Regions from separate parts of the Aquamicrobium lusatiense genome, predicted to be linked through region 2. Evidence: riboswitches for the same ligand, from Rfam matches in the RefSeq annotation. Region 2 holds a riboswitch; the other holds the start of a gene.
What was found. A riboswitch is a leader RNA that binds a small molecule or an ion and turns the genes downstream of it on or off. The one in region 2 is predicted to bind cobalamin.
Positions count from the first base shown of each region.

Region 1: another riboswitch for cobalamin. It lies ahead of HNR59_RS13275 (DUF1636 family protein); the one in region 2 lies ahead of HNR59_RS08540 (CbtB-domain containing protein).

Region 1 is NZ_JACHEU010000001.1:2,768,285-2,775,684, reverse strand. Features, by position in the region: gene cobG (precorrin-3B synthase) at 1-1,378, opposite strand, end outside; gene cobN (cobaltochelatase subunit CobN) at 1,375-4,704, opposite strand; gene cobW (cobalamin biosynthesis protein CobW) at 4,739-5,776, opposite strand; gene HNR59_RS13275 (DUF1636 family protein) at 5,773-6,192, opposite strand; cobalamin riboswitch at 6,230-6,431, opposite strand; gene HNR59_RS13270 (winged helix-turn-helix domain-containing protein) at 6,448-7,400, opposite strand, start outside.
Region 2 is NZ_JACHEU010000001.1:1,784,200-1,791,599, reverse strand. Features, by position in the region: gene HNR59_RS08555 (VOC family protein) at 321-701, shown strand; gene HNR59_RS08550 (pyridoxal phosphate-dependent aminotransferase) at 1,132-2,244, shown strand; gene HNR59_RS08545 (histidine phosphatase family protein) at 2,254-2,805, opposite strand; adenosylcobalamin (AdoCbl) riboswitch at 2,875-2,956, shown strand; gene HNR59_RS08540 (CbtB-domain containing protein) at 3,004-3,213, shown strand; gene HNR59_RS08535 (CbtA family protein) at 3,226-3,960, shown strand; gene HNR59_RS08530 (hypothetical protein) at 3,964-4,596, shown strand; gene HNR59_RS08525 (TetR/AcrR family transcriptional regulator) at 4,692-5,333, shown strand; gene HNR59_RS08520 (isovaleryl-CoA dehydrogenase) at 5,302-6,465, shown strand; gene HNR59_RS08515 (carboxyl transferase domain-containing protein) at 6,467-7,400, shown strand, end outside.

The DNA.
Region 1 (7,400 bases), 980 kb from region 2:
GGTTCCGGCGCGCCAGCGCAGCGATCCGTTCCATTCCGGCCTGTGTGTCGGTAATCACCGTGCTGCTTGCTTCCGGCGATCTGGCGCTACCGTCTAGCGCGATTCCTGCGCCTCCGTAATGGCCGACGAGGGTGATGGCTGCCGGTGCAGGGTGGGCGCAGCCTTTGGCGCAGCCCGAAACATGGAGCGTGAAGGAGCCGTCGAGCAAATCCGCATCATGCGCTGCGATGCGCTCCGCCAGTGCGCGCGTGGCGATCCGGCCGGAAGCGCAGGCCGGGGCTCCCGGACAGGCGGCGATCGACAGGCGCGGGTCGTACGCTTCGGTAATGAAGCCGAGAGAGGTGGCGGCATCGCGCAGGGTTTCGCAGGCGTCGAGGCTCATGCCGGGAAACAGCAGCGCGCGGGATGGGGCGGGGCGGATTTCGGTTGCGCCGAGCGTAATCGCGCCTTGCGCCAGAGCGATGATGTTTTCGGCCGGCATCGAGCCAAAGGGCAGGGCGATGCCGAGGGCGCATGTGCCGTCGACCAGCGGGAATACGGCGATGGGAGTGCCTGTTGGTCGGGCTTGAGGATTACCTCTCTCTGGCTGGCCGGCCATCTTCCCCACAAGGCGAGAGACCGGAGCTTGAAAAGCGCTTTCGCCAGTCTTCGGCGCTGCAAATGCGGAGTCGGCATTCAAGCCGCTTTTCTCTCTCCCTGTGGGGGAGATGGCGGGCAGGCCTGAGAGGATTGTTCTCTCAGCTATATGCTGCGCGTCCAGATCGCGCGCCCTTGCCTCGCGGCCCAGGGTGGCGATGGCTTCGAGGATCAAGATGGTTGCGGCGCAGGCTTGTGCCTCATCGACGAAGCCAAGTGGCCGGGCGCTCGCGGCCGTTCCGCCGATGGAAAGGTGCCATGCTACCATGTCGCGGCAGGCGGTGAGACGCACATCGGCTGATACGCCGTCCATCGGCAGGAGGCCACCGCCATCGACCACCACGGAAACCTTGGGGCCGAGCCGTGCGCCAAGGCCGGCCTTTTCAATTGCCGCCCGGATCTCATTTGCCAGCGGACGGGGATCGGAAATCTCCTGCGCGTCGATGCCGGCGAGCGGACCGGTTTCCACAGGAACACCGCTGCGCACCTCGATCTCCAGAGCATCGACGTCGCGGGCCAGCGCCTGCGCGGATTGCGGCGTGAGGCCGCGGATCTGGATCGAGCCGCGCGCCGTCACCTCGACGATGCCGTTGCCGTGGCGCAGCGCCGATTCGCAGAGTCCGATCAATGCCTTGGGCGGCAAACCTCCAGCAATGGTGTTGAGGCGGGCAAGCAGGCCGTCGCCGGTCTGCATGGGCGTGGAAAGCGCGGGGCAGGCGCCGCGTCTGGCGAAGGCGCTCATGCCGCCACCCGCCTTGCCTCGGCGATGAGCGCCGCGAGGTCGTCGTCTATCGCGTTGCGCAGCGGGTGCCACAGGCCGCGCCGGCGGGCGGAGAGAAAACGCTCGGCGATCAGCGCCGCCGCCTCCCGGTTTTCGCGCAACAGGAAAGCGCGCACTTTGTCATCGCCCAGATAGGCGTCGTGAACGGCCTCGATCAGCGCGCCGGGAATGGCGTGTGTGGTTTCAGCGAAGCCGATAAGACGGTCCACGGTTTCCGCGAACTCGGAAGCGCCGCGCGGGCCGTGGCGCATCTGGCCGGCAATGAAGCGCGGGTTGACGGCGCGGGCGCGAACAACGCGCGAAACCGCCTCCGATACCGAACGCGGCTTCGGTTTTTGCGGATCGGTTGTGTCGAGCACGATGACGTCGGCATTGCGGCCGAGCGCTGCAAGGGCGGCCGAGAAACCGCCGATGAAGGCGACATCGGCGGAGCCTTCGAGAATGTCGCGGCCGGGGTCGTCGCCGGTGTGGACCAGCAGGTCGGCCTCCGACAGCCGGTCCGCGAAAGCGCCGGGCGCGGCCACGCCTTCGCCCTCGGCGCCGCCATAGGCGTGCGAGGCGCTGTCCAGATAGGCGCGGCCGATTTCCTCGCGGCTGTCCCAGTCGCCGCTGGCAAGCAGGCTTTCGATTCCCGCCCCGTAGGTGCCGGGCGAGGAGCCGAAGATGCGCGGGCCGATGCGGCCCCCGGCGCGGGCAAGGGCGGCCAGCGGGTTTTCGTCGTCGGTCTCGTCGCGGGCGGCGACGGCGCGCGCGGCGGCGTCGATCAGCGCGATCTGGGTCGGGAACATGTCGCGGAACAGGCCGGAAATGCGCCAGGTGACATCGACGCGCGGGCGGCCAAGCACGGCCGGTGGCAGCACCTCGATGCCGGTGATGCGGCCGGTGGCGGCATCCCATTGCGGGCGGCAGCCCATCAGCGCCAGCCCCTGCGCGATTTCCTCGCCGCCGGTGCGCAACGAGGCCGAGCCCCACAGGTCGATGACCAGCGCGCGCGGCCAGTCGCCATGGCTTTGCAGATAGGTCGTCACCACCTCATGGGCCGCCGCCTTGCCGAGGTCGAAGGCGGTGGGGGTGGGCATGGTGCGCGGATCGGCGGTGAACAGGTTGCGGCCGGTGGGCAGCACGTCGGTGCGGCCCCGCGCCGGCGCGCCGGACGGGCCTGCGGTGACGTGGCGGCCGTCGAGCGCGGCGAGGAGGCCGGATTTTTCTGTTTCCGCGCTTTGCAGGCACAGCGGATCGGTTTCGTCAGCCGGAGCGCGGCCATAGATGTGCAAGCCGTCCTTGATGGCGAAATCCTTGAGGTCGCACAGCCAGGCATCGATGCGGCGCAGCGCCTCGTCGGGCGCGTCGGTGGTTGTCACGCCGGCCTCGACGGCGAGCCCGGTCTCTGAGGCCGTTTCCACGATCAGCTTCGCCAGTCGGTCGCGGCGGCGGCGGTCGAGCCCGTCGGCCTGCGCATATTCGTCTACCAGCTGTTCAAGCTTCTGCTGATGCTCGTCCAGTCCGGCGCTGGCGAGCGGCGGCGGCAGATGGCCGAGCGTGACGGCTGAAATGCGCCGCTTGGCCTGCGCCGCCTCGCCGGGATTGGAAACGATGAATGGATAGACGACCGGCAGCGGGCCGGTGACGATTTCGGGGAAACAGGTTTCGCTAAGCGCCACCGTCTTGCCCGGCAGCCATTCCAGCGTGCCATGCGCGCCGACATGGACGATGGCATGGGCATCGAGCCCCTTCTGCATCCACAGCCCGAAGGCGACCAGTTCATGGCGTGGGGGCAGGGTGGGGTCGTGGTAGTCGGCCCGGCGGTCCTCGGAGCGGCCGCGATCCGGGGCGAGGGCTACCGTGACGTTGCCGAAACTGGCGGCCCGGAAGGTAAAGCTGGGTTCGGCGGGTTCGCCCCATGCGTCGAGGACGGCCTCGCGTGCTTCAGCGGGCAGGTGGGCGAAGTGCGTCCTGTAATGCTCGGCGGCAATGCCGTGGTCGCCACCGTCGAGCATATCGAGCAGGGCGCGCGGCGATTGCGGAATCCGGTCAACGGCATAGCCGGCATGCTTCAGGTCATGCAGCATGGCGAGCACGCTGTTCGGCACATCGAGACCCACCGCATATCCGGTGCGGCCGGGCGCGCTCGGATAATCCGGGATGAGGATGACGACGCGCCGTTCGGCTGGCGGCGCGGCGCGCAGCCGCAGGAAAGCGGAAAGCCGCCGCGCCACCTGCGCTACGCGGTCGGGCACCGGCTGGTTTACGTTGGCGCACAGGCCGAGTGCGGCATCGACATCCGCCTCCGCCTTGAAGGAGATCGCGCCCGCCATGATGCGCCCGTCGAGTTCCGGCAGCACGGCGTGCATGGCGAGGTCGGCGGGCGTAAGGCCGCGCTGGCCGCTTTGCCAAGCCTCGCGTTTCGTCGTGGCGACGATCACCTGAAACACCGGAATGCCGGTGCGGTCGAACAGGGTTTCCGCACCCGGCTCGGCGCCTGAGGCAAAAGCCGTGGCGGTAACTATGGCCGTCGGTTGCAGAGCTGCGATTGCCTGCTCGACGAAGCCGAGAGAGGCTGCGTCTTTCAGGCTGGAGACGAAGATTGGCACCGCCGCGATGCCGGTAAGGCGCAGTTCGGCGGTCAGCGCATCGATGGGGGCGACGTCGTTCGCCAGCAGCATGGAGCGGTAGAAGAGGATCGGCACGGCGGGTGCGGCGCTCTCGTCCGCGATCTGCGGTGTCTCGACCACGCCCGATCCGGGCTCATAATAGCCGGCTCTCGGCACGGGTTCCGGAGCAGGGGCCTCGGCCTCATGGCCGGCAAGGTTTGCGAGACGCCGCACCAGCGCCTGCATGTTGGCCGGGCCGCCCTCGCGGAAATAGCCCAGCAACAGGGAAAGTTCCTCGCGCGGCAGGGTGGAAGCCTGCGCCAGCCGCTCGTCCTCGTCGCGGCATTCGCCGGGCAGCAGTGCCAGCCTGATGCCTTTGGCGCGGGCGATGGCGGCAAGCTGGTCGCAGCCGTAGCGCCACCAGTCATAGCCGCCCAGAAGCCGCACCAGAATGACCTTTGCGTGGCTGGCGACGCTGTCCACCCACAGATCGACGGACATGGGATGGCGCAGGTCGCGCAGCGCGGCCAGCCGCATGGAGGGCAGGCGATCCGCCTCCGCCTTCCACGCGGATGCAAGCGCCGCCAGATCGCTGTCGGTGAAGGACAGCGCCACCACCTCGCCCGGCGTCTGGCGCAGGTCGACCGGCTCGATAACGTCATCGAGCGAGGCGGAGGTGGTGGTCAGGATATGCATGGTTCAATCCTGATGAGCGGCGCGCCTGCCGTGTTCAGCCCGCCAGTATCTTTTCGATCGCCGGCTGGTCGAGACCTTTCAGGCCAATCACCACCAGCCGCGAACGGCGCTCGTCCTGCGCCGTCCAGGCGCGATCATAATAATGATTGACGCGCGGACCAACAGCCTGAACCAGAAGGCGCATCGGCTTGCCCGCCACGTCCACGAAACCTTTGACGCGCAGCACGTCCTGCTGCTCGGCTGCAGCGGCGATGCGGTGGGCGAGGTCCTCGGGATCGGTGACGGAAGCGATGTCGACGATAAAGGTGTCGAAATCGTCGTGCTCGTGATCGCCGACGCCATCATGATGCGACTTGCGGTTTTCGATGTCGTCCTCGACGGCGAGGCCGAGGCCGAGCAGGATCGAGGGATCGACCTTGCCGTGCTCGGACGGAACCACCTTCACCGCCGGTCCGATATGGGCATCGACGATCCTGCGGGCGCGATCCGCACCAGCTTCATCGAGCAGGTCGTTCTTGGAGAGGATGATGAGGTCGGCGCAGGCCACCTGATCCTCGAAGACTTCTTCGATCGGGTCGTCATGGTCGAGCGACTCGTCCTCTGCGCGCTGGGCGGCAAGCGCGTCCATGTCGGAGGCGACCTTGCCCTCGGCAAGGGCCGGACCATCGACCACGGCAATGACGCCGTCCACGGTGACGCGGCTTTTCACCGTCGGCCACTGGAAGGCCTGCACCAGCGGCTTCGGCAAAGCGAGGCCAGAGGTCTCGATCAGGATGTGATCGACCTTCGGCGTGCGCGACAGGATCTGGTCGAGCGCCGGCACGAAATCGTCGGCAACCGTGCAGCAGATACAGCCATTGGCCAGTTCGACGATGTTTTCCTCGGGACAGGTGTCGATGCCGCAGCCTTTCAGGATTTCGCCATCGACGCCGACATCGCCGAACTCGTTGACGATGAGGGCGAGGCGCTTGCCTGCGGATTGTTCGAGCAGGTTGCGGATCAGCGTGGTCTTGCCGGCGCCGAGGAAGCCGGTGACGACGGTGCAGGGCACGCGGGTGGCGTTTGTGGTCATGATTGGTCCTTCAGAAGGGTCAGGGGAGGAATGCGCGCGACAAGGCCGCGCTTGAGTGAGTCGGGGCGGCCGCGCCACGGAATTTTTCCGTCTTCGGCGTTGGCCAGCTGACACGCGCCGGTCACCAGATCGGCGCCGCTGTCCTCGGCGAGGTCGCCGAAGACGTAGCTCCATGCGCCATCGTGCAGGATGGAGGCGCTGAGGCGGCGCTTGCAGTTGCCGAGGCATTCCACCGTGCGCACCTCGACCGGCTGGCCGGCGGCGGCACGGCGCGCGTCCTCGGCCAGCTTCTCACCGGCGCGCGGATGCGCATCCGAGCCGCTGGCGTCGCGGCAGGAAATGCAGACGATGATCGTGGTGCCGCTGGTCCGGTTGCCGGACTGGCCGGTTTCGCAGGCGGCGGGATTGCTGTCCAAAATACGCTCCTTGCCCGGGAAACCCGCCAGGCTTGCGGCTTTTCTCGTACAGACGGCAGGTCTCCTGGCTTGCGGGTCATCGCCCTGATGCCGCCTTCCCGGGGATCACCCAGTGGCTGCCGGCAAGGACTCGTCGCTTACAGTTGCGGGCACAGCCGCGGAGTCGGGAAAAATCCCTCACCGCGTTCCCTCTTAGCTCCCCTTCTTTGAAAGAGGAGACCGTCGCGGGGATTTAGGCTCGGGCGGGTCGCACTGTCAACGCGCGGCGATGGCGACCAGCGCAGGTCCGAGGCTGCCAGCCGGGGTGATTTCCATGCGGTCGAGCTGCAGCCACTGGCGCATCTGGTCCAGCTCTTCGCAAAGTGCGGCGGCGGTTTCAGGCGGCGCGTCAGGTTCGGCATAGGCGGCATGGACGCGCAGAGTGCCGGCGGGGCGGTCCGCCTTCAGGTCCACGCGCGCCACGATCCGGTCGCCAAGCAGGAACGGCAGGACGTAGTAGCCATATTGCCGCTTTTCGGCCGGCGTGTAGATCTCGATGCGGTAGCGGAAGCCGAACAGGCTTTCGGTGCGGTCGCGTTCGAACACCAGCGGGTCGAAGGGGGCGAGCAGGGTGCGGGCCTCGATCCTGCGCGGCAGGCGCGCGTCGCGATGCAGATAGGCTTGCTTGCCCCATCCTTTGACGGTGACGGGAATCAATTCCCCTTCCTCGACAAGATCTGCGATGAGCGGAGCGGTCTCCGTCGCGGCAAGTCGAAAGTAATCGCGCAGGCAGGCGGCGGTGGCGATGCCGTGGGCGCGCGCGGATATGCGCAGCAATTCGCGCTGGGCATCTGCCGCAGAGAGAACCGGCAGGTCGAGGACCGCCCGGGGCAGGACGCGTTCCGGCAGATCGTAAACCCGCTCAAACCCGCGCCTGTGGGCGGTGGTGATTCTTCCTGCCCAGAACAGCCATTCGAAGGCCATCTTTGCTTCGCTCCAGCCCCACCAGCCGCCGGAGCCCTTGTGGCCGTCCATGTCGGAGGCTGCGAGGGGCCCGCGCGTTTCAACTTCGCGAAATATCTCCGCGATGAAATCCGCCCGCTCGCGGCCGAACCTGGCCAGTCCGCGATACATCTCCTCGCCGCGCTCCGCCCTTTCCATGCGCCATCGCAGCAGCGGATAGGTCTCCAGCGGCAGCAGCGAAGCCTCATGCGCCCAGTACTCGAAAA
Region 2 (7,400 bases):
ATACTGAAAAACAAGGATTTTACCCAGAGAAATCCCTTGTATATCAAGGATCTGCCAAACCCCTTGAAACCCGCCTTCCAGCGGACATCCTCTCCGCCACCATTGAAATAAAAAATCCAAGCATTTTCAAAGCCGTTATCATTACCGGCAAAGCTGGCAGCCGATCAAACTGCTATTCACTTTATGGCATAAGCCTCAGATTCTCCGGTGAAAGCCAGCCCTTGTTCATATTTGCCTCCTGCATCTGAGCAGGGTGGCCAGATGGTGCTTTCCGATCTGTCTGGAATCGGGCTAGGTCACAATCATTCAGGAGGAAACGCATGTTCAGTCACGTCATGGTCGGCTCGAATGATCTCGAGCAATCCAAAAAGTTTTATGATGCCATTTTCACCGCTTCAGGTGGCACCGCAGGTACGATCGATCCGAAGGGGCGCGTTGTTTACAGCAAAGGCGGGCCTCGTTTCATGATTACGGCGCCGATCAACGGAGATTCCGCATGCCATGCCAACGGCGGCACGATCGGTTTTGCCCTTTCGTCGCCCGATGAGGTTGATGCATGGCACGCGGCGGGGGTTGAAAACGGGGGAACGTCGATCGAAAACCCGCCCGGTATCCGCGAAGTCGGAAGCCGGAAGTTATATCTGGCCTATCTTCGTGACCCCACAGGCAACAAGCTTTGCGCAAGCGCACTGGCTCCGTGACCGCATAGATTCCCGGCCATGTTCTGATCCGCATTGATGCTGCGGCGCCGTTGCTGATGGCCAGATGTAACCGGTGTGGGCGACAAGGGAGCGACATGCCCAGACATGCGGCATGGCGGAGATGCCTTTCAGGCGACCCGCCATGCCGGATCCGCTCCGTAGCAGTTGCTCCAGCCACGCCCCCCCGGCAGAGCCTCAAAATCACACATCGCTCCCAAGAGGTAACTACGGAAGCCTTTGCCCGGCGTGAGGGAACAGGGGACCTTGCTCCGCGCCTGCGGCTGCGCTTAAAGCATTGTGTGAGGTCTCGGGGGCTATTTGCGCTGGAGACATCCGGGCTTGCTATTCAAGATGTGCGGTTGCCTTGAAAAGCACCCGCCGTGTGAATGCAGCCCGTTTCGGCCGCAACCGTTTTGACGACTGGATCGCCATGCCCATCTATCCGCCGTTCACGCCCATTATCTCAGCCCTGCCCTCGACCGTTCCGTTCGTGGGGCCGGAAGCGCAGGAGCGCGCAGGCGGCCAGAAATTCCGTGCCCGGATCGGCGCCAATGAAAGCAGCTTCGGTCCCTCCCCTAGCGTCATCGCCAGTATGACCGAGGCCGCGCCCGACATGTGGATGTATTGCGATCCGGACAATCACGACGTCAAAGTCGCGGTCGCAGCCCATCATGGCGTGAAACCTGAGAACATCGTGATCGGGGAAGGCATAGACGGGCTGCTGGGGCTGATCGCACGCATGTATGTGGGCGCGGGCGAACCGGTGGTGACGTCGCTTGGCGCCTATCCCACGTTCAATTTCCATATTGCCAGCGTCGGCGGCAGGCTGGTGCCGGTGCCATACAAGAATGACCGCGAAGATCTTGACGGGTTGCTGGAAGCGGTGCGCCGGGAAAATTCCCGGCTGGTCTATCTCTCCAATCCCGACAATCCGATGGGAAGCTGGTGGGATGCCGACGAGATAAACCGCTTTGTCGAAGCCCTGCCCGAAACCACCATGTTCATTCTCGACGAGGCCTACTGCGAGCTGGCGCCGGCTTCCGCCCTGCCGGCAATCGATGTTTCGTGCCCTAACGTGGTGCGCATGCGCACCTTCTCCAAGGCTTACGGGCTTGCAGGCATTCGCTGCGGGTATGCCATCGGAGAAGAGGCGGTTATCGCCGCCTTCGAGAAGATCCGTAATCACTATGGCGTCAGCCGCATGGCGCAGATCGCGGGCGAGGCCGCGATCAAGGATCAGGCATGGCTGGCAGAGGTGGTGCGCAAGGTGGAAGCCGGACGGCAGCGCATCGCCGCGATCGCTGCGGAAAATGGGCTCGACGCCCTGCCCTCCGCCACCAATTTCGTGGCCGTGGACTGCGGCAGGGACGGCGCTTTTGCGCTGAAGGTGCTCCAGAACCTGCTGGCGCGTGAGGTGTTCATCCGCAAGCCGATGGTGGCCGGGCTTGATCGCTGTGTCCGCATCAGCGTCGGGCTCGACCACGAGCTCGATATTCTGGCTGAGGAACTGCCGAAAGCACTGGCCGCCGCTCGCGCGGGATAGGCTGGCTGTTCATCGGGAGACCATACGCAGAGCCCAGCGACGGCCATCGCTGGTGAAGTGGGTCAGGCTGAGAGGCTGAACATCTACTGCCCGGAAAGCCTGCGATGGCGCGCCAAGCACTTCGCAGACGGCAGCACGAATGACTGCGGGGTGCGTGATTGCAAGCGTATGCCCCGAAAGGCCGAGGTTTTCCTTCAGAAAAGCCGCGATACGCCGGCGCAGATCGTTCAGCGTTTCGCCGCCGTGCGGTGCAACATCCGGGTCGGACATCCATGCGGCAAGTTCCGCCGGATCGAGCTCGGCAAGCCTGCGGCCGGCCCACAAGCCGAAATTCTGGTCGGCCAGCGCCGCGACAGGCTCCCCCTTCAGGCCCAGAGCATTCGCCGTTTCCAGAACCATGAGCTCCGGCCCGTGCCAGACACGATCCGCATCCGGGATTTGAGTGGCCAGCCTTTGCGCCTGAGAGAGCGATTTCTGCTCCAACGGTTCATCCCGATGAAAGGCATTGCGGCGCAAAGCGGCGGTCGCACCACAACAAATCAGGGTCAGGCGTCCTGTCATATTCTCTCGCGTCTCCCCTTCAGTTCAATTGACAGCCATACAGGACGGCGGGTAATTTCGGCAAAGGTTACGGATCCGGAAGCTGGTGAAAATCCAGCACGGTCGCGCCACTGTGACCGGCAGGAGTGCCGGAAGTCAGACCTTGGTTCGTCTCCCCAGCTTGCATGAACGGGACGCAGGATCCCAGGGAGAAGCACGATGTCCGACATTACTTTTGCACCAGACGTGCGGCCGGTTCCTATTCCGGTTCGCGAAATCATGCCATGGGCCATTTTCGGCGGCCTGCTCATGATTCTGGGCATCTATTTCATCGGCGCGGAAGAAGGGGCAACGACCCTGTTCTCAAGCCTGAGCACGCATGAATTTGTTCATGACGCGCGTCACCTCCTCGGCTTCCCCTGCCACTGAAAGAACAGCGCCATGGTTGGAAATCTTCTGCTTCGCGGGATGCTGATCGGCGTCCTCGCTGGTCTCTTCGCATTCGGTTTTGCCCGCGTGTTCGGCGAACCTCACATCGACACCGCCATCGCTTATGAAGAAGCGGCGGCCGCAGCCTCCGGCGAACCGGCCGAGGAAGAGGAAGAGCTGGTCAGCCGCGAAACGCAGGCCGGACTTGGCCTGCTGACAGGTTCGGTCGTCTATGGCGCCGCCATCGGCGGGCTGTTCGCGCTGGTCTTCGCCTTCGTCTACGGGCGTGTCGTCACGCTCACGCCCCGCGCCACCGCCGGCCTGCTGGCGATCGCCGCCTTCATCGCCGTGGTGATTGCCCCAGCCATGAAATATCCGGCGACGCCGCCGGCCGTCGGCAATCCCGAAACGATCGGCGAGCGCACCGAGCTGTTCTTCGTCATGCTGATCGTCTCGATCATAGCGGCCGTGATCGCCGTTGCGCTGGCGCGGCGACTGTGGAGCCAGCTGGGCGGCTGGAATGCCGGCATCGTCGGAGGCCTCGCCTTCCTCGCCATCATCGCCATTGCCCAGTATGCGCTGCCGACGGTAAACGAGATTCCAGAAGGCTATTCGGCCGATCTGATCTGGCATTTCCGCACCTCCTCGCTCGGCATGCATGCGGTGCTGTGGACGGTGATCGGGCTCGGCTTCGGCGCGGTTGCCGAGCGTGCGCTGGCGACCCGCCAGCGCGGCCGGACGGCCTGAGATATGCAGGCGCGGCACGCTTCTCCTCTGGCGCGTGCCGCGCTTGTTCTTGCCCTTGCAGCGACGGGTTTTGCCAGCAGAGAGGCCGAAGCGCACCGGCGCTTCAACCCGGAAGAAATCAAGGGCATTCCGATCGCCAGCCTGTCGCACGGGCAGATGGCGGTGATCGCCGACTACCGCAGCGACATCATGAAACTGGCCGCGCAGGAGCGGCAGATGGACGACACCTTCGTGCGCCTGCTGAACTATGGCAACATCCAGTACACCTATTGCCTGTGGGGTCTGGTTCCCGGCACACTGGCCGACGAGGAAAGCCCCTTCAACGAATGCGCCCACGCCTATCTGTCGGCCGCGCGCGAACTACTTTCCCACATGCGTGAAACATCGGCCAACAAGGAGGCGGTCGAAGATCTCGTGTCGCGCATCGATGCGGACATGGTGCGCAAGGAATCCTCCTTCGTGCTATGCCAGTACAGCGCCGACACCTTCGATACGGCCAGCGTGGTTCGCCCCGTATGGAGCGATATTCCCAAACATTTGCCGAGCCTCGCCGCCTTTTCCGGGTTGGGGCTGGCCTTAGCCGCGGCAGGAATGGTGCTCGGCAAGGGACGCTCGCGGCCTGACAACCACAACTGAGTTCACAATCGACCTGCTATCCCCTGCTATTCATGATCTTGTCTGCCTCTTGAATTAATTGAACGTGCGTTTTATTAAAGGAGTGGAGGAACCCGATGGCACGCACTGCAGGATCGGATGGCGAGAGAACGGAAGCGGCGATCCGCGAGGCGGCCGTCGATCTGATCGCGCGCCATGGCTACGAGGCTGTATCCATGCGCCAGCTTGCGGCGCGGGTCGGCGTCCAGGCGGCGGCGCTCTACCGCTACTTTCCCACCAAGGAAGACCTGCTCTTCACCCTGATGCGCGAGCACATGGAGGCATTGCTCGGCGCATGGAGCGAGGCGCGCCCTGCCACCACGGACGCCACCACGCGCCTTGCCACCTTCGTCGCAAACCACATCGCCTTCCATATCGAACGGCGTTCGCAGACCCATATTTCCAACATGGAGCTGCGCAGCCTCTCACCCGAACGGCTGACCTTCATCCTGCGGCTGCGCACTTCTTACGAAAAAGAGCTGCGCGCCATCCTGCGCGACGGCGCGGAAGCCAGCGTCTTCGATTTGGACGACATCGGGCTCACCGCCATGGCGGTGATCCAGATGATCACCGGCGTCATCGTCTGGTTCCGGCCGGACGAGCGGCTTTCGGTGGAAGGGGTGACGCAGACCTATCTTTCCATGACAATGCGCCTTGTCGGGGCGACCACGAACCGGGAGACACAGCATGTACACGCAGGCACTCGACTTCGGGCTTGACGAAGACGTCGCGGCACTTCGCGACCTCGTTCACCGCTTCGCGCAGGAAAAGGTCGCGCCGCTGGCGGCGGAAATCGACCGTAGCAATGAATTCCCTGCCCATCTGTGGGGCGAAATGGGCGCGCTCGGCCTGCTCGGCATGACCGCCAACCCGGCCTTCGGCGGAACCGGCATGGGCTATCTGGCGCATGTGGTGGCGATGGAGGAGCTTTCGCGCGCCTCCGCCTCGGTCGCTCTCTCCTACGGCGCGCATTCGAACCTGTGCGTGAACCAGATCAATCGCTGGGGTACCGACGCCCAGAAGGAAAAGTACCTGCCGGCGCTGTGTTCGGGCGCTGCGGTCGGCGCGCTGGCCATGTCCGAGCCCGGTGCGGGCTCCGACGTGGTGTCGATGCGGCTGAGGGCCGAGAAGAAGAACGACCGCTTCGTGCTCAACGGCACCAAGATGTGGATCACCAACGGACCGGACGCCGACACGCTGGTGGTCTACGCCAAGACCGATCCGGAGCGGAAATCGCGCGGCATCACCGCCTTCCTGATCGAAAAGGGCTTTGCCGGTTTTTCGGTGGCGCAAAAGCTCGACAAGCTCGGCATGCGCGGCTCCAACACCGGCGAACTGGTGTTCGAAAATGTGGAAGTGCCCTTCGAGAACGTTCTTGGCGAGGAAGGCAGGGGCGTCGAGGTGCTGATGTCCGGCCTCGATTACGAGCGCACCGTGCTTTGCGGGGGACCGCTCGGCATCATGGCCGCCTGCCTCGACGTCGTGGTGCCCTATGTGCGCGAGCGAAAACAGTTCGACCGCCCGATCGGCGACTTCCAGCTAGTGCAGGGCAAGCTCGCCGACATGTACACAACGCTGAACGCCTGCCGGGCCTATGTCTATGCGGTGGCCTCTGCCTGCGACCGCGGCCAGACCACGCGCAAGGATGCGGCCGGCTGCATTCTCTACTCGGCCGAAAAGGCTACGCAGACGGCGCTCGACGCCATCCAGCTTCTTGGCGGCAACGGCTACATCAACGATTATCCGACGGGGCGGCTGCTGCGCGACGCCAAGCTCTACGAGATCGGCGCCGGCACGTCGGAAATCCGCCGCTGGCTGATCGGCCGCGAGATCATGAGCGAGGAGATCTGAGGTGGCGGTGCTTCGCTCGCAGATCTCCCCTTCTTCCGACACCTTCCGCGCCAATGACGAGCGTATGCGCGCATTGGTGGAGGACATTGCCGCCAAGGCCGAAACCGTGCAGCGGGGCGGCACGGAGGAGTCGCGCCAGCGCCATGTGAAGCGCGGCAAGCTTTTGCCGCGCGAGCGGCTGGCGCAACTGCTGGATGCCGGCTCGCCCTTCCTCGAAATCGGCCAGTTCGCCGCATGGGACATGTATGGCGGCGACATCGCCTCGGCCGGCATGATCGCGGGCGTCGGCCGCGTCGAAGGGCGCGAGGTGATGATCGTGGTCAACGACGCCACGGTCAAAGGCGGCACCTATTATCCGATGACCGTGAAGAAGCATCTTCGGGCGCAGGAGATCGCGCGGGAGAACAACCTGCCCTGCGTCTATCTGGTCGATTCCGGCGGCGCGAACCTGCCCAACCAGGACGAGGTTTTCCCGGACCGCGAGCACTTCGGCCGCATCTTCTATAACCAGGCCACCCTGTCGGCGGCCGGCATTCCGCAGATCGCCTGCGTGATGGGCTCGTGCACGGCGGGCGGCGCCTATGTGCCGGCGATGGCCGACGAATCGATCATGGTGCGCAAGCAGGCGACGATCTTCCTTGGCGGCCCGCCGCTGGTGAAGGCCGCGACCGGCGAAGATGTCAGCGCCGAGGAACTGGGCGGTGCCGACCTGCACACGCGCGAATCCGGCGTGGCCGATCACCTCGCTGTGGACGACGAGCATGCGCTGGCGATCACGCGGCGTATCGTCAGAAATCTGAATCGAAAGAAGGAGATCGGGCTCGATCTTCGCGAACCACGCCCACCGCTTCACGATCCGCGCGAACTTTACGGCATCGTGCCGACCGATCTTCGCCAGCCCTATGACGTGCGCGAGGTGATCGCGCGCATTGTCG